DNA from 2 places in the Rhizobium sp. UFLA01-1127 genome. Region 2 is predicted to be linked to the other one. Evidence: riboswitches for the same ligand, from Rfam matches in the RefSeq annotation. Region 2 holds a riboswitch; the other holds the start of a gene.
What was found. A riboswitch is a leader RNA that binds a small molecule or an ion and turns the genes downstream of it on or off. The one in region 2 is predicted to bind thiamine pyrophosphate.

Region 1 (8,538 bases), on a different contig from region 2:
ATACGATCGCAGCAATATTCGACGACGTTCAGGGCGATCCACGCAATCGCAGCATGCTGAAGGTGATGATGCATCTCGACATGGCGTTTTGCGACGGCGCCACAAGCCGCGCCAGTTCTTTTCGGCACGACATGCAGGAACACTTCGAACGCATATTCACCTCGATGAATAAGAGGACGAAGCTGCCGGCACCCTGGACGCCGGACACCGCCGCTTCCGCACTCACCGCGGTCATCGGCGGCCTGATCACTGAATGGACACTCGATAGGGGCAATTTCCAGCTCGTGCCCTGCGGACAAATGTTCATAAAGATGGTCTTGAAGACCTGGTTCCCGTTTCCCCATACGGAAGAGCTGGCGGCTACGCCAGTCTAGCAATTCCAGGAAAAGCGCGGCGGTTCTCAGCCCGATTAGGCAAGCAAACCACTGCAGCGACTTTTGCGCGTCATATACGATGCGCGCCGCTGCAAAGGCATGACAAGAGCAGCTTGCAGAGCCTGTGAAGAGCTGAGCCGACCCAAGAAACCCGGAAAACAAAAAAGGATCCGGAGGGAAAGCCAGATCCTTTGCTTTGATCGGAGGTCAACCGATCGATGAAAGAAGCCCGACTGATTGGAACGCCGGGCTTCTCTTACCCGGCGCGAAGCCGGGTAATTTGGCATTAGAAATTGCGCTCGAAGCGCAGGATACCAGCCCACTGATCCTGATTTACAGAATCGAAGTTGGTGTAGGAGACTTCCGGCTCGATGAGCAGGTTCTTGACCGGGTTCCACTTGACGTTCGTGGTCGCGGCAAAGATCTTCGAGTCGGTGTAGGCGAGCTGCAGGTTCCACTTCAGCTTTTCGTTGATCGGAACGGCAACGCCGCCCCAGACGGCCCAGTCACCCCAGCCGCACTTCGACGGATCGTTGACAGGGCAAGCCGAACGGTCGAGGTTGGTGCCGGCATACTTGTTGAGCTTGGAACCATCGGTGTTCCAGCCGCCCATCAAGAAGGCCGAGAAGACGCCGAAGTCGGCATCGACACGAGCCTTGATGGCGCCTTCTTCGACGATCGAATCGTAACCGCCGACGACCTTGAAGCCCCATGCGCCAGACTTGAAGCCAGCACCGGCAACAACGTCGGGAGCGTAGTGGTTGGCCTTGTCGTCCGTCCACCAGCTGGAGCCATAGGAAGCGCCAGAACCGCTGGAGTTCGAATCTTCGACCGAGACGACAGCCGTGAAGCCGTTGCCGGCATCATAATTGTAGGTCAACTGGTTGAGTTCGTACGGGCCGTCATAGATCACGTCGTCGTTGATGACGTCGCCGGCGTAACCGATGTAGGAGTTATACTGAGAGTCGGCCTTACCGACGAGGAAACCACCGAGGCTGATGTTGGCGAACAGCAGCTTGGTGCTGGTCGTGTTGCCGTCGTTCCAGTCCCAACGGATGACCGTGTTGGTCTTCAGCGGACCGTATTCGGTGTCGGTCGCGGTATCGAGCGACAGCTCGGCGCGGGTGTGCCAGAGCGTGCCGTTGTGGCTGTTCGGGTTATAGGCGTCATACCACTGACCTTCGGTACGAACCTTGCCGCCGATCTTGAGGCAGGTTTCGGTCCCGGGGATGAAGAAGTAGCCAGCGCCGTATGCATCGCAGATACGGACGTATTCCAGCGGCTCCGGCTGAGCGGCAACGATGGCGTCGGCCGCATGGGCACCGGAAACTGCTGCCAGCGCAGCAGCGGAGCCGAGAAGAAGGCTCTTGATGTTCATTTTAAACTCCTGGTTGTAATATACATTTCTAATTTACCGCGAGTACAAAGCTGGATACCGCCTCAGAGATCGGTTCGGTCAAAACGCGACCGGCAGCCCGGCAAATACGCACCTGATGTTGGCTAGAGTCCCCTCGAACCTCCTTGATTGACCCCGCGGCAAAGGTTTCGAAATGCCTCTACCGATCCGGACGATTGCTCGACCGCAAGACAATTTATGTCCTATATTTTGCTTACAAACCGCCCGTATGTTTGTCAATTATATGAAGGTGACCCAGGCGCTACTCTTGCGCGCTGTTGCTCAAATGCAACTCGCCACGGCAGGGCCGGGACCGCTCCTTCCGGCGAACGCAAGGCACGACAACTCGCGCAAATGCATGCCAGCGGCGATCGCTAACCGTGCGCGGGCGGAATCGACATCGACAAACGATCGGTGGACGGCCGCCAGCGCCGACGTTGTCACCGACCTCTCCTGGTCAAAATCCGGTGGGTGAGGTCTTTCGCGAAAACCTCGGCAAGGCTCAGAAATAAAATTCAACAAATCAGCACACACAGAAATGTTGAATTTTCCTAGATTCCGGTGACTCGCGCCATTGGAAAGGGACAAATCGCGAATGAACGAGAACCGGTTGATCTTCATCGCGACTCCCTGCTTTGGCGGGCTCGTTACCAAGGATTACATGCAATCCATCTTCTCTTTGATGCAGACGGGCGCCCGCGCCGGGATACAACTGACACTTGCGCTTCTCGGCAATGATGCTCTGATTACCCGCAGTCGCAATACGCTCGTATCGTCCTTCCTCAACGACACCTCGGCCACCCACATGCTGTTCGTCGATGCCGACATCAGCTTTGAACCCGATCAGGTCATGCGGCTGCTGGAGGCCGATAAGGATGTCGTCGCCGCTATGTATCCGATCAAGGATTATGATTGGGATACCGCTGCCCGCGTCAATACGAACGACGGCGAATCGCTTTCGGCCGCAGCACTCCACTATGTCGGAACGCCGCTGGTCGGCCAAAGCGCCGAACGCGACGGCGATTTCGTCAGCGCCGTCTATGCGGGCACCGGCATGCTGCTGATCAAGCGCGCCGTCATCGAGATGATGATCGCCTCCTATCCGGAGCTGCGCTACGGCACCATCCACGCCTATCCCAGCGCCAAGCGCACGCCGAGCACCCAATATGCCCTGTTCGAATGCATGATTGAAGAGGGAACGGGCATCTATCTCAGCGAGGATTTCGCCTTCTGCCATCGGTGGCGGGCGCTCGGCGGCAAGATCTGGCTCGATACAGCCAGCAAGCTTTCCCACACCGGCCCTCATCGTTTCGTCGGCAATACCGCGCCACGTTACTGAACCGCCGCACGCTGAACGCTCGCCTTTGCACGATAACGTTGTAATTGCATGGCTGCGGCACTGATCGATCGGACGAAAAAGTGCCACTATCGTTGCGGGGTTGACAGAGGGCGAGGGTAAGGCATAGCCTTTTCCACATTCACCAGGGGGGTCCCGGCAAGGGGCTGAGATACTGCTGAACAATGCGGCTTTGCCGATTGTGGGCGCAGTGACCCGTTGAACCTGATCCAGTTCATACTGGCGTAGGGACGGTGCAAGCGCTCAAAGGCTTCGGGTTCCCGCTTGGATTCCATGCCGGCGTCTTTTCATCATTCCGGCTGATGACTGGGTCTCCAACTGCAATTTGGAGCCTCAAACCATGACCATTGCCGCAAAAAACCTGACCCCAACCGTTACGACAGGGCCGCTGCCGGCGTCGCGGAAGATCTATGTTCCCGGGGATATCCACGCCGACATCCGCGTACCAATGCGCGAGATCAGCGTCCATCCGACATCCGGCGAGCCACCCGTCGTCGTCTATGACTCCTCCGGTCCCTACACGATCGAAGGCGCGGATATCAGCATCGAACGGGGCCTGTCGCAGCTCCGCCGCGACTGGGTGCTCGCCCGCGGCGATGTCGAGGCTTATCAAGGCCGCCATGTCCGCCCCGAAGATAACGGCTTCGTCAGTGGCGAGCGGCTGACACCCGAATTTCCCGCCAAGCGCCAGCCGCTGCGCGCCAAGGACGGCAAAGCCGTCACGCAGCTGGCTTACGCGCGTGCCGGCATCATCACGCCGGAAATGGAATACATTGCCATCCGAGAAAATCTCGGCCGCAAGGCGAAAGCGGAAGCCATGATTCGCGATGGCGAAAGCTTCGGCGCCCACATCCCGGACCACGTCACCCCGGAATTCGTGCGCCAGGAAGTCGCCGCCGGTCGCGCCATCATTCCGGCCAACATCAATCACCCGGAAAGCGAGCCGATGATCATCGGCCGGAATTTCCTGGTGAAGATCAACGCCAATATCGGCAATTCCGCCGTCACTTCCTCCATGGCGGAGGAGGTCGAAAAGATGGTCTGGGCCGCACGTTGGGGCGCCGACACCGTCATGGATCTGTCGACGGGCCGCAACATCCACAACATCCGCGAATGGATCATCCGCAATTCGCCGCTGCCGATCGGCACGGTGCCGCTCTATCAGGCACTCGAAAAGGTCGGCGGCATTGCCGAGGAGCTGACCTGGGAAATCTATCGCGACACGCTGATCGAGCAGGCCGAACAGGGCGTCGATTATTTCACCATCCATGCCGGCGTGCGGCTGCACTACATCCCGCTCACCGTCAATCGCGTCACCGGCATCGTCTCGCGCGGCGGCTCGATCATGGCCAAGTGGTGTCTCCACCATCATCGCGAGAGCTTCCTCTACGAGCATTTCGAGGAAATCTGCGATATCTGCCGCGCCTATGACGTCTCCTTCTCGCTCGGCGACGGTCTGCGTCCGGGCTCGATCGCCGATGCGAACGATGCCGCCCAGTTTGCCGAACTCGAGACGCTCGGCGAATTGACGAAGATCGCCTGGGCTAGAGATTGCCAGGTGATGATCGAAGGCCCCGGCCATGTGCCGATGCACAAGATCAAGGAAAATATGGACAAACAGCTTGCTGTCTGCGGCGAGGCGCCCTTCTACACGCTCGGGCCGCTGACGACGGATATCGCGCCGGGCTACGACCACATCACGTCGGGCATCGGCGCGGCCATGATCGGCTGGTTCGGCACAGCCATGCTCTGCTACGTCACTCCGAAGGAACATCTGGGGCTGCCCGACCGCAACGATGTCAAGACGGGTGTGATTACATACAAGATTGCTGCCCATGCGGCCGATCTCGCCAAGGGTCACCCGGCTGCACAGGTGCGCGACGACGCTTTGTCGCGTGCCCGCTTCGAGTTCCGCTGGGAAGATCAGTTCAACCTGTCGCTCGACCCCGATACCGCCCGCAGCTTCCATGACGAAACCTTGCCGAAGGAAGCCCACAAGGTTGCGCATTTCTGCTCGATGTGCGGCCCCAAATTCTGTTCGATGCGGATCTCGCACGACATTCGCGCCGAGGCGCAGAAGGAAGGGCTGGAAGCCATGGCGGCCAAATATCGCGAAGGCGGCGATCTCTATATGCCGATCGATGCCGCTTCGAATCCGGCCGAGTGACATGCGCATTCTCGTCAAGGGGGCCGGCGTTGCCGGCCTCACGGTCGCTCACGAACTTGTTCGGCGCGGTGCCGAAATCACGATCTCGGACCCCGGCCGAAATTTCAGCCGAGCCGCTTCATGGCTTGCCGGCGGCATGCTGGCGCCATGGTGCGAGCGGGAGAGCGCCGATGAGGCTGTGCTGGAGCGCGGCCGTGATTCTGCCGATCGATGGGACGCCATCCTGCCGGGCCGGGTCCTCCGCAATGGAACGCTCGTCGTCGCGCCGAACCGGGATCAAAACGAGCTGAAGCGGTTCGCCAGCCGCACAACGGGCTATCGCTGGATAGAGGAGCGCGAGATCGCCACTCTGGAACCCTCTCTTGCCGGCCGCTTTCGCCATGCGCTGCTCTTTCCGCAGGAAGCGCATCTCAACCCGCGCGAGGTCCTGCAGCTATTGAAAAACGATCTGTTGGCGAAGGGCGCAAACTTCATCGAAGGGCTGGCGGACGACGGCGACTTCACGGAAATCGTCGACTGCACGGGGGCGGCCCGCGTCGGCGAAAGCCGCGAGCTGCGCGGTGTACGCGGCGAAATGCTCTATCTACAAACGCAGGAGGTCGCGCTCTCGCGCCCCGTCCGCCTGCTGCATCCCCGCTTTCCAGTCTACATCGTGCCGCGCGGCGAAGGCCTTTTCATGGTTGGTGCGACGATGATCGAAACGGACTCCGACGGGCCGATCACCGCCCGCTCGCTGATGGAACTCCTGAACGCCGCCTATGCGCTGCACCCCGCCTTTGCCGATGCGGCCATCGTCGAAACCGGCGCCGGCATCCGTCCTGCCTTTCCAGACAACCTCCCGCGCGTGACGCGGCAGGGCAAAACCATCCTTATCAACGGCTTCTATCGCCACGGCTTCCTGCTGGCGCCGGCAATGGCTGCGGAGGCCGCGGACCTCATCTTCTCCGGACACGACAACGACAGGAACCGCCAATGCGCCTGATCATCAATGGCGAAGCGCAGATCGTCAGCGCAACTACGCTTTCACAGCTTCTGGCCGCTCTCGACTATGAGGGCGAGTGGCTGGCAACCGCCGTCAACGGCGAACTTATCCATCGCGAAGAACGCGACGATCACGCTCTCGTCGAAAATGACAGGATCGAGATCCTCACGCCAATGCAGGGAGGCTGATCCATGCTCGAACTCTACGGAAATCAGATCGAATCACACCTTCTTCTCGGTACGGCGCGCTATCCCTCCCCGGCCGTGCTGGCTGAAGCCGTCAAGCGCTCGGGAACCGAAATCGTTACCGTTTCTCTGCGCCGGGAAACGGCCGGCGGGCGCAATGGCGGTGCGTTTTTCGAGATGATTCGCGACCTTGGCGTTCGCGTTCTTCCCAATACCGCCGGCTGCCATGGCGTCTCCGAAGCCGTACTGACTGCAAAAATGGCGCGCGAGGTGTTTCGGACCAGCTGGATCAAGCTCGAAGTCATCGGCAACCACGACACGCTGCAGCCCGATGTCTTCGCGCTGGTCGAGGCAGCGAGGATTCTCACCGATGACGGATTCGAGGTCTTTCCCTATACGACGGACGATCTCGTGGTCGCCGAGCGGCTGCTGGAAGCCGGATGCAGGGTATTGATGCCCTGGTGCGCACCGATCGGATCCGCGGCAGGTCCGCTCAACCTTTCCGCGCTTCGCTCCATGAGAGCGCATTTTCCGGAGGTGCCGCTAATCGTGGATGCCGGCATCGGCAGGCCTTCGCACGCGACCACCGTCATGGAACTCGGCTTCGATGCCGTACTCTTGAACACAGCCGTTGCCGGTGCCGGCGATCCGGCCGCAATGGCGGAAGCTTTTGCCAAGGCGATCGATGCAGGCATGCAGGCGTTTGGCGCGGGCATGCTGGAGCCGCGCGACATGGCCGTGCCATCGACACCGGTGATCGGAAAGGCGGTTTTCTCGTGACGCTCGACCCCTTCTATCTGATCGTCGACGACGCAGTCTGGATAAAGAGGCTGGCGCCGCTCGGCGTTAAGCTCGTGCAATTGCGCGTCAAGGATCGCGCGCCGTCGGAAATCCGCACGGAAATTCGCGAATCAAAGGCAATTTGCGCCGCCCACGGATGCCAGTTGATCGTCAACGACTACTGGCAGCTTGCGATCGAGGAGGGTTGCGATTTCATTCATCTCGGCCAAGAGGACCTTGCCGCGGCCGATCTGGATACGATTCGCGCAGCCGGATTGAAACTGGGCCTTTCGACGCATGACGAGGCGGAACTGCAAACGGCGCTCGCCGCCAAACCCGATTACATAGCGCTTGGGCCGATCTATCCGACCATCCTCAAGGCCATGCCGTGGGCTCCGCAGGGGCTGGAGCGCATCGGCCAATGGAAGGCCCGCATCGGCGACATTCCGCTTGTCGCAATCGGCGGCCTGTCGGTCGAACGCCTTGCGGGCGTTTTCGCACATGGTGCCGATAGCGCAGCCGTGGTAACGGACATCACCCGCAATCGCGATCCCGAAGCGCGGACACTTGAATGGATAGGAGCGACAAGACGATCGCCTCCGGCCTGAAAAGACGAGGCCGCGCCCACGTCACTGGCCCCGACCTTCAGAACTTCCGCCCGATGAACGGTGCATTCATAATATATTCAGGTGAACATAATCATGCTTAAAGCGTTGATTAAATGGCTCGCGCATTCGCTGAGCACAAAGACTGCTTTGGAGGTAGTCATGATAAAGAAGACGGTTCTTACGGTTTTGCTGGCCGCTACGGTCGTAGGCGGCGTATTGGCGCCCGTCAGCAGCGCGCAGGCGCAGTATTACGACGGCTATCGCGGTGACTGGCATCGTCATCACCACCATGGTAACGGCGGCGCGATCGCCGGCGGTGTTGCTGCAGGTCTCCTCGGTGGCCTGATTGTCGGCGGCGCCCTTGCCAACAGGGGTCCGGTTTACGAAGTCGCCCCCCCGCCGCCGAGATGCTGGTTCGAGGACCGCCGCGTCCAGAACGAGTACGACTACGGCTGGCACTACGAGCGCGTTCGCGTTTGTAACTAAGCGATAAACGATGCATCCGCACGGAATGGCTGCGTCGTTTGATGAGTGATTTGCCGGCGGCCGAAACCGCCGGCAAACTGTTTCAATCCTGCCGCGACGGCCGATGAATCACAGGCCGTGTGTCCTCGGATAGGCGTTGCGTTCCGGGAAAGTCCTCCCGGCAAGGCTTTCAGCCTCAGGTCGCCAGATTTCGACCTGCAAGG
Region 2 (8,538 bases):
AGATTGCCGCTGCCCGCCCGGGTGGAGCGTTACGAAGCCGAACTCATCCGCGAGACGCTGTCACAGAATAATGGCGATGTCCGCCGCACGATCGAGGCGCTTGGCATTCCCAGAAAGACCTTCTACGACAAGCTGCAGCGGCACGGCATCGTCAGGGGCGACTTCGCCGGCTTTGACGGCGACGAACGCCGGGGCTCATAAATCGCAGTAGCGCGATAAGCTGCGGCATGATTTTATCCTTAAATCGATCCCGATCTAAGGAATTATGCGGCGGCAATTACGCGCTGCGGCGTATCTCCCGCGCGTTGGACACGTCCCTTTGCCGGCTCGCCACTTCGGCGGTACGATCCAGAACCAGCATCGCCTGCGTGATGAGCGTCGCAAGCGCCTCTTCGCCCTTGCAGGCCGCCACGATCAGCGGCGCGCTCAGGCAGATTCTAAGGGCGCTGGCAGGTATGTCGCCAAAATCGGCACAGCGAACCGGCTGACCGAGGCGTACCGAGGCAACGTCATCATTCTCGATGGCCAAATCCTTGTAGACGGTCGCCATTTCAGCCGCCGTCAGCATGGCGCCATCGGTGCTATTGCGCAGGTAGAACGAGAAGATTGAGGCGATCTCATCCCAGCGAACAGCCGCCGACGCGCCCCACAGCGCACGCCGATCCAAGGGCCGGCTTTCCAGTTGCTCGAAGGCTGGATCGCCGGAAAGGCGCTCAGCCACTGCCCTGGCAAAGGCGGAGAGGACCGCAATTATGCGATCCTCGGGGATACCGGCGAAGCGTTCGAGCTCGAACAGCGCCGCCTTCCAGCGCAGCAGCAGCCCGAAATTGGCACGTTCCGGCAGAACTTCGCGGGCGACCCAGCCTTCCGGCCATTCCGCCTTCCCGCAATAGTCGGCAAGTGCGGCCGGCAGCGTGCGGGACTTGAAGCGTTCCGACATTTGCGGCGGGCAGAGAAGCGCACCGCTGAAAATCGGCCCGGCAAGGAATTTCGAACCTGTGACCGCGACCATGAAGCCCTGCGCGAGATAGGCGCGGATCGTTGCCGCCGACAGGCGAAACTGACAGGCATCGATCATGATATCCAGCACGGCTTCGAACCGCGCTTTCAAACGTAGAACGGTCTCCAGGCTCGGTGCCAGTAAGCTGGTCTTCGACACATCCGTAACCACGAGCAGGCATCTGAGGCCGGCGGCGCGGGCAAGCTCGATCAGGCCACGCAACTCGTCTTCAACCTCGCCCTCGGCGCGAAGGGAACCATCCTTGTTGCGCACTGCAATGGTGGCGTTGCGCGTAGCGTCACCCGGCCGCAATTCCTCGCCCTTGACGACGGCCCGTTCGCTGCTGACGCGGCTCATGAAATGCCGGCCGGCCGACGCGGTCATGACACCGCTGCCCGTCTCGTTGCCCATCAGCGTGATGGTCATCAGATCGCGATCGCCCTCGCGGGCCAGAAGCGAGGCGGCAAAAAGATGGATGTCCGTGCCTGATGTGGCAAGGATCGCATCGACGCGCGGTTCGGATCTTTGGTTGAGGCCGAGCAGACGCAGCAGATCGTCGCGGATGCGCCCGATTTCGCGCCCATAGATCGCTGCAGCCGAGCCGGTTGCGATCTCGCGCATCAAGCCCATGTAATAAGACTCGACTTCGGCAAAAGCCGCCGCAGAAATGGTCGAGGCCGTGGATGAACCGAAGGCAAGGTCGCGCGGCCGAGGCGATGGGCCATAGCCATACATATTGAGACCGCTGGCAGCATCGCAATCCAAGCGTTCGTCGCCACCCGAGATCAAGCACTTCAGGAGCGCCAGCCTGTCCTCATCCCGCTGCTGCGACGATGCGCCCGCTGTCAGGTTTCTATCCAAGGCACCGTTGCCAGCGATTTGCTGCATGTAGAAGCATTCCTCTTTCACTAAAGTCGAAACGCTTCGCAGGATCGCGCCGCGTTCTATGCCGGGGGGCTTCGGCAACCGAACATTACGCTTTTCAAGGTGGAGCGAGGCTGACTTGCCAAGGCCAGCAACACCGGCCGCAAGCGCAAAAAAACTCGCGGTCCGAAGGGCCGCGAGCTCATTGCTACGAAAAGTGGAGTTGCCGGAATCAGCCGGCAGCTTCGAGTTTATCCTGCGTCTTCGTATCGAAGTCGCTTGCATCGTGGCGTTCGCGCAGCTGCTCGGAGGGATCGCCCGACATGCGGTTGACCATGCGGCCGCGCTTGACGGCCGGACGCGAATAGACCTGCTCGGCCCAGCGCTGCACGTTCTTATAGTCCTGCACCTGCAGAAATTCGGCCGCGCCATACTGCCAGCCCTTGGCAAGACCGCCGTACCACGGCCAAATTGCGATATCGGCGATCGTGTAGTCGTCGCCGGCGATATATTCGCTTTCGGCCAGACGGCGGTCGAGCACGTCGAGCTGGCGCTTTACCTCCATGGCGAAACGATCGATCGCATATTCGATCTTCGTCGGAGCATATGCGTAGAAATGACCGAAGCCACCGCCGAGATAGGGAGCGCTGCCCATCTGCCAGAACAGCCAGGAGAGGCATTCGGCACGAGCCGGCTGGTCGCTCGGCAGAAAGGCGCCGAATTTCTCAGCGAGATACACTAGGATCGATGCCGATTCGAAAACGCGGACCGGCTTCGGGCCGCTCCGGTCAAGGAGAGCCGGGATCTTCGAATTCGGATTGACGTCGACAAAGCCGCTGCCGAACTGATCGCCCTCGCCGATCCTGATCAGCCAGGCATCATATTCGGCGCCGCTATGGCCGAGCGCCAGCAGCTCTTCCAGCATGATGGTGACCTTCACGCCGTTCGGCGTTCCAAGCGAATAGAGCTGGAGGGGATGGCGGCCGATCGGCAATTCCTTTTCATGGGTCGGCCCGGCGATCGGACGGTTGATGTTGGCGAACTGGCCGCCATTGGCCTTGTTCCAGGTCCAGATTTTCGGCGGCGTGTATTCGGCAGAACCGGTCATGGCATCCTCCTTTTTCGGGGTTCAAGTTGGGGCGATCTTCGATGTAGCGCGCTACATAGGTCGCACATAGTGGCGGCCGTTCATTTTTGCGAGAGGGAATTGCGCACTCTTCAACGCCTCGCTGCTGGGCGCGGCATTCGATGAAAATGAAAAAGCCTGCCGCGGGAGGAGGTGCGGCAGGCTTTCTACAAGAACTGAACAACGGATGGGAGGAGGAGTTCCATTGTTCCTGCAGTCGTCTCTGGGAGGAGAAGGACGTCTGCCAAGCAAAGGATGCGGGAGGAGATGCATCGCTTCGGTGGGAGAAAGGTATCAGTCTTTTGCTCAGTTCATAGGCACTTCTTTGCAAGGCAGTTATGCGCCATGCGAAAAGCAGATAGCTGAACCGATGCAATCTTCGGCATGCACTGCAAGAGCAGGCGACTACGGACGCAAAGCAAAAGCGCCTGCTCGGGAAGGAACAGGCGCTGGCATAAGGCAGCTTTTATTAGGAGCCGTTGCGGCCGTTAGCGAGCGATGGCTGCGCGGGCAACATTGCGGATTTCGCCGCGGTCGATACCCAGATCGTGCAGTTCGCGCGTAGACATACGGCCCAGTTCGGCGACCGTCTGACGATACTTGCGCCAGTTATTGAAAGAGCGTGCTACGTTCATGATGATCCCCTTTCCTTGGGCTTTCGAAGCTGAGCTGCCGTGCTTGGCGCTCTCGTCGCTTCGATGAGAAATATATAGTCGAAGCGACCATCCTTTTGCAGAGCCAAGGTATCACTGCACCTATGCGCTATTTGCATAGATCATGCAGAAAGCGGGCAGACCTGATCTCGCCCGCCGTCACGGCCTTTGTGATTTGATGATGACAGCGCTGCTTTTGTCTGCGAAAGATAAGGAGATGAGAGACAGGGGCGTCCGCTATCCGGCGGGCTGAGAAGCACCCTTCGAACCTGAACCAGATCATGCTGGCGGAGGGAGTCGCTCGGGACCTCGCAAAGCACAGCACGTCGTCCCTATGCGTCTCGCCGCCTGAAAGGGGCGATATGCAAGACCAAACCACAGCAGGCCATATGCTTCGCACGATGCGGACCAACCCTCCGCTGGTGCAATGCATCACCAATTTCGTCGCCATGAATATCGCGGCCAATGTGATGCTCGCCGCCGGCGCATCGCCGGCGATGGTGCATGCCGAAGAGGAAGCCGGCGAGTTTGCCGCTATCTCCGGCGCGCTGACGATCAATATCGGCACGCTCTCGTCCGGCTGGCTTGCGGGCATGCTGAAGGCTGCGGGGGCGGCGAACAATGCCGGCAGGCCTTGGGTTCTCGATCCAGTCGCTCACTACGCGACTGCATTCCGTCGCAAGGCGGTCGCGCAATTGCTCGAGCTGCGGCCGGGGATTATTCGCGGCAATGCATCGGAAATCATCGCGCTTGCCGGCGGTGCGAGCCGGGGCCAGGGTGTCGATAGCCGGGATGCCGTCGAGCAGGCGGAGGATTCCGCCCGGCAACTGGCCGAAAAGCATGACTGCGTGGTTGCGGTAACCGGCGTTGCAGATTTCGTGACCGACGGGCAGAGGGCGCGGCGCATTGCCGGCGGCTCGCAGCTCATGCCGAAAGTGACGGCGCTCGGCTGCTCTCTCACCTGTCTTGCCGGTGCCTTTGCCGCGACATCGCCGGATGCACCACTGGATGCAACCGTCGCGGCGCTTGCCGCCTTCGCGGTCGCCGGCGAGCGGGCAGGAGCGGCGGCAGAGGGGCCAGGCTCCTTCTCCTGGCGCTTCCTCGATGCACTCGCCGGTCTTACCCCGGAAATACTGGATCGCGACGCAAGGATATGGGTAGCATGAAAGACTTCGATCTCTCGCTCTATCTCGTCCTCGATCCCATGCTGTGCGCCGAACTCGGCATGGTGGAGACGACGTGCGCAGCCGTCGCCGGCGGCGCCACCATCATCCAGCTTCGCGATAAGCATGCTTCGACTGCAGCCATGATCGAGACTGGCCGTGCCCTCAAGCGGATCCTGCATGGAACCAATGTCCGGCTGATCGTCAACGACAATGTCGAAGCTGCCATCGCCATCGGCGCCGATGGCCTGCATATCGGTCAGGACGATATGGATGCCGCCGATGCCCGCCGTATGATCGGTCCGGACATGATCCTTGGCCTCTCGGCGGAAACGGAGGCCCTCGCCTGCGCAATCGATGCAGATATCGTCGATTACGCTGGCATCGGCCCGGTCTTTGCCACGCCGACCAAAGCCGATCACAAGCAGCCGATCGGCATCGATGGCCTTTCCCGGATCGTCGGGCTCTGCCCGGTTCCATCGGTCGCGATCGGCGGTCTGAAAGCGGAACATACCGCCGATGTTTTCTCAGCCGGCGCCGACGGTCTCGCGGTGGTCTCGGCCATATGCGGCCGCCCAGACCCGCAAGCGGCGACAGCCCTCATTGCGAATGCCATCAAGGAGGCCCGCCGATGATCCGCAATGTCCTGTCCATCGCCGGCTCCGATCCTTCCGGCGGCGCCGGCATCCAGGCCGATCTGAAAGCCTTCTCAGCTCGCGGCGTTTATGGAATGGCCGCGCTGACGGCCCTGACGGCTCAAAACACCAAGGGCGTCTCCGGCGTCCATCCGGTGCCGCCTCAATTCGTGGCGGATCAGATTCGGGCGATTTTTGCCGATATCCGCGTCGATGCCGTCAAGATCGGGATGATCGCAAACGCCGCGATCGCTGATGCCGTTGCCGACATTCTGGCGCGGCATCCCGGCGTGCCTGTCGTGCTCGATCCTGTCATGATCGCCAAGGGCGGTGCGGCCCTGCTCGCTGCCGACGCCGTCGACGTGCTGACGACGCGATTGCTACCGCTCGCGACAGTCATAACGCCGAACCTGCCCGAGGCAGCGGCACTATTGCACGATGCCGAGGCAACAAGCCGCGAGGACATGGCGCGTCAGGCGCTTGCGCTGGCCACACTCGGGCCGTCGGCTGTCCTGGTCAAAGGCGGTCATCTTGAAGGTGACGAAAGTCCGGATGTGCTGGCAAGCGCTGGCCAATTGACCTGGTTCGAGGCTGAGCGGCTGCCGACGAAGAATACGCATGGAACCGGATGCACGCTCTCCAGCGCGATTGCCGCGGAGATCGCCAAGGGCTTGCCGCTTCCGCAAGCTGTCGCATCGGCCAAAGCCTATCTCGCCGCCGCGGTTGCCGCCGCGGGTCAGCTTGCGGTCGGAAGCGGCCACGGCCCCGTGCAGCATTTCCATGCGCTATGGGCGAACAGACACAAGGAGTAGAGACATGAGCCTGTTACTCAGGGATCAGATCGTGATCATCTCCGGCGCGGGGCGCGGCCTCGGCGCCGCCATTGCGGCCGCCTTTGCCCGTGAAGGCGCGAAGGTGGCAATCAACTATCGCGCAAGCCGCGAGCGGGCAGAAGTCCTCGCAGCGCAGCTCGGCGATCATGCCAAAGCCTTCCAGGCCGATATTCGCGATATCGAGGACACAAAGCGGCTTGTCTCCGATGTCACGCAGCATTTCGGATCGCCGACGACCGTCGTCCACAATGCGCTGGCCGATTTCAGCTTCAACGGCGACGCGCGTTCGAAACTGGATGCCTTGAGCTGGGCCGAGATGGCAATGCAGCTGGAAACCGCGCTGCAGGGCGCCCTGAACCTGATACAGGCAGCGCGTCCGGCAATGGCTGAGCCGGGTTTTGGCCGGATCATCACCATCGGCACCAACCTCTTCCAGAACCCGGTGGTGCCTTATCACGACTATACCGCCGCCAAGGCGGCACTGCTGTCGCTGACCAGAACGGCTGCCGCGGAACTCGGCCCGCTCGGGATCACAGTCAACATGGTATCCGGCGGCCTTCTGCGCACCACGGATGCAAGCGGCGCCACGCCGGAATCCGTGTTCGACATTATCGCTGCAAACACGCCGCTGCGCCGCGTCACCACTCCGGAGGAGGCGGCCGATGCGGTTCTCTTCTTTGCAAGCCCCTGGGCACGGGCGGTGACGGGGCAGAACCTCATCGTCGACGGCGGCCTCGTCTTCGGATAATGGTCCCAAACGAAAAACGCTGCCCCAAGGGGCAGCGCCATCATTCATGCACTGCAGTCGGATAGCTCAGGCCCAGCCCATGGTCAGCACACCGAAGATGATAACAACGCCGAGCACGATGCGGTAGATCACAAAAGGCCAGGTCGAAAAGCGCTCGAGGAAGCTCATCAGTCCCCAGATAGTGATGAAGGACGATATGCTGCCGACAATAAGCCCTACGATCAGCACCGACCAGGCTTCCATCGGAAGATGCGCCTTATAGAGCGTGAAGAGCTCCTTCAAACCTGCAAGCGCAATGGCCGGCAAGCCCAGCAGGAACGAAAAACGTGCGGCCTCGTCGCGCTTGAGGCCCAGGAATAGCGCGCCGGTCAGCGTAGACCCCGAACGCGAGACGCCCGGAACCAGCGCACCGACCTGCGTGATGCCGACGAACAGGGCATCTACAAGCGTCATCTGCTCGATTCCTTTCCGGTGACGGCTGTAGAGTTCCGCGATCGCCAGCAGCAGACCCATGACAACGCAGGCAATGCCGATCACCCAGAGACTGCGAAATGACGTCCCGCAGGCATTCAGGGAGGATGCGAGAAGAAGACCTGCGATGACGATCGGCACGGTCGCAATCACGATGGCGATCGCAAGCCGCATTGCAGGCGAACGCCAATCTCTCTGCCTGATGGCGTCGAGCGATCCGAAGGTGACGTAACGAACGTCGCTCCAGAAATAGGAAACGATGGCGGCAAGTGCTGCAAGCTGCATTGCCGCCGAGAAGGCCGAGCCCGGATCCTGCCAGCCGAGCAAAGCCGGCACCAGGCGCATATGGGCGGTGGAGGAGACCGGCAAAAGCTCGGTCAGTCCCTGCACGACGCCCAGGATTGCAATCTTGGCATAACCCAGGGCGACAAAGCCCGTGTCCACGCCTTGCGTACAAACATCAGCCACGTTTTGATATCCTCAGTTCTTCGGGGGGCTTTGCACCGGAACGGTGCGACGAACTAGCTATGAAACTGTTTTGCAACACGAAAATGGCAATGCATATCGAAAGCACAGCCGCTTCGCGTGAGTGACAGGCCGAGGATATAGCCGGACTGGCTGAACTCTATCTGAAATTGCCGACCGGGATTTCCGAGTTTGCCCGATTTCTCGCGTTCATCATCCGGCAACAACTGCATCTGGCGGATGATAGGATAAAATGTGATGAAAAGGACGGCGTCGCTTCATTGGACACCATCCGGACCGAATAAAATAGGCGGAGGCCGCTTATTTTATGTAGAGCGCGCGCGACCTTTCCAGATGCTTGAGTATGGCTTGTTCGGCTCCGTCCGCATCATTCTCCGCCAGACGCGCGAGGATTTCCTCGTGTTCGACCAGCGTGAATTTCTCCTTGCCGGTCCAGATCAGCATATCCGTGTGATAGGCTTTCAGCCATGCCAGCATGGCTTCGCTGACAGCCACAAAGATCGGATTGCCGGAAATCTGGGCAATGCGCGTATGAAACTGCATATCCGCCGAAATGAAT

Region 1: linked by a shared signal. The riboswitch ahead of thiC (phosphomethylpyrimidine synthase ThiC) and the one ahead of thiM (hydroxyethylthiazole kinase) in region 2 are both predicted to bind thiamine pyrophosphate.

The regions. Positions count from the first base shown of each region.
Region 1 is NZ_JAUQTZ010000040.1:34,236-42,773, reverse strand. It holds gene Q4Q11_RS12680 (TetR family transcriptional regulator) at 1-374, shown strand, start outside; gene Q4Q11_RS12675 (porin) at 661-1,752, opposite strand; gene Q4Q11_RS12670 (hypothetical protein) at 2,366-3,109, shown strand; TPP riboswitch at 3,244-3,376, shown strand; gene thiC (phosphomethylpyrimidine synthase ThiC) at 3,468-5,294, shown strand; gene thiO (glycine oxidase ThiO) at 5,296-6,276, shown strand; gene thiS (sulfur carrier protein ThiS) at 6,267-6,464, shown strand; gene Q4Q11_RS12650 (thiazole synthase) at 6,468-7,241, shown strand; gene Q4Q11_RS12645 (thiamine phosphate synthase) at 7,238-7,849, shown strand; gene Q4Q11_RS12640 (hypothetical protein) at 8,009-8,335, shown strand; gene Q4Q11_RS12635 (DUF1989 domain-containing protein) at 8,444-8,538, opposite strand, start outside.
Region 2 is NZ_JAUQTZ010000004.1:38,976-47,513, reverse strand. It holds gene Q4Q11_RS01905 (sigma-54-dependent transcriptional regulator) at 1-201, shown strand, start outside; gene Q4Q11_RS01900 (hypothetical protein) at 278-1,888, opposite strand; gene yghU (glutathione-dependent disulfide-bond oxidoreductase) at 2,097-2,972, opposite strand; gene Q4Q11_RS01890 (DUF1127 domain-containing protein) at 3,479-3,625, opposite strand; TPP riboswitch at 3,860-3,956, shown strand; gene thiM (hydroxyethylthiazole kinase) at 4,006-4,809, shown strand; gene thiE (thiamine phosphate synthase) at 4,806-5,441, shown strand; gene thiD (bifunctional hydroxymethylpyrimidine kinase/phosphomethylpyrimidine kinase) at 5,438-6,253, shown strand; gene Q4Q11_RS01870 (3-oxoacyl-ACP reductase) at 6,258-7,022, shown strand; gene Q4Q11_RS01865 (undecaprenyl-diphosphate phosphatase) at 7,089-7,961, opposite strand; gene Q4Q11_RS01860 (transcriptional regulator NanR) at 8,280-8,538, opposite strand, start outside.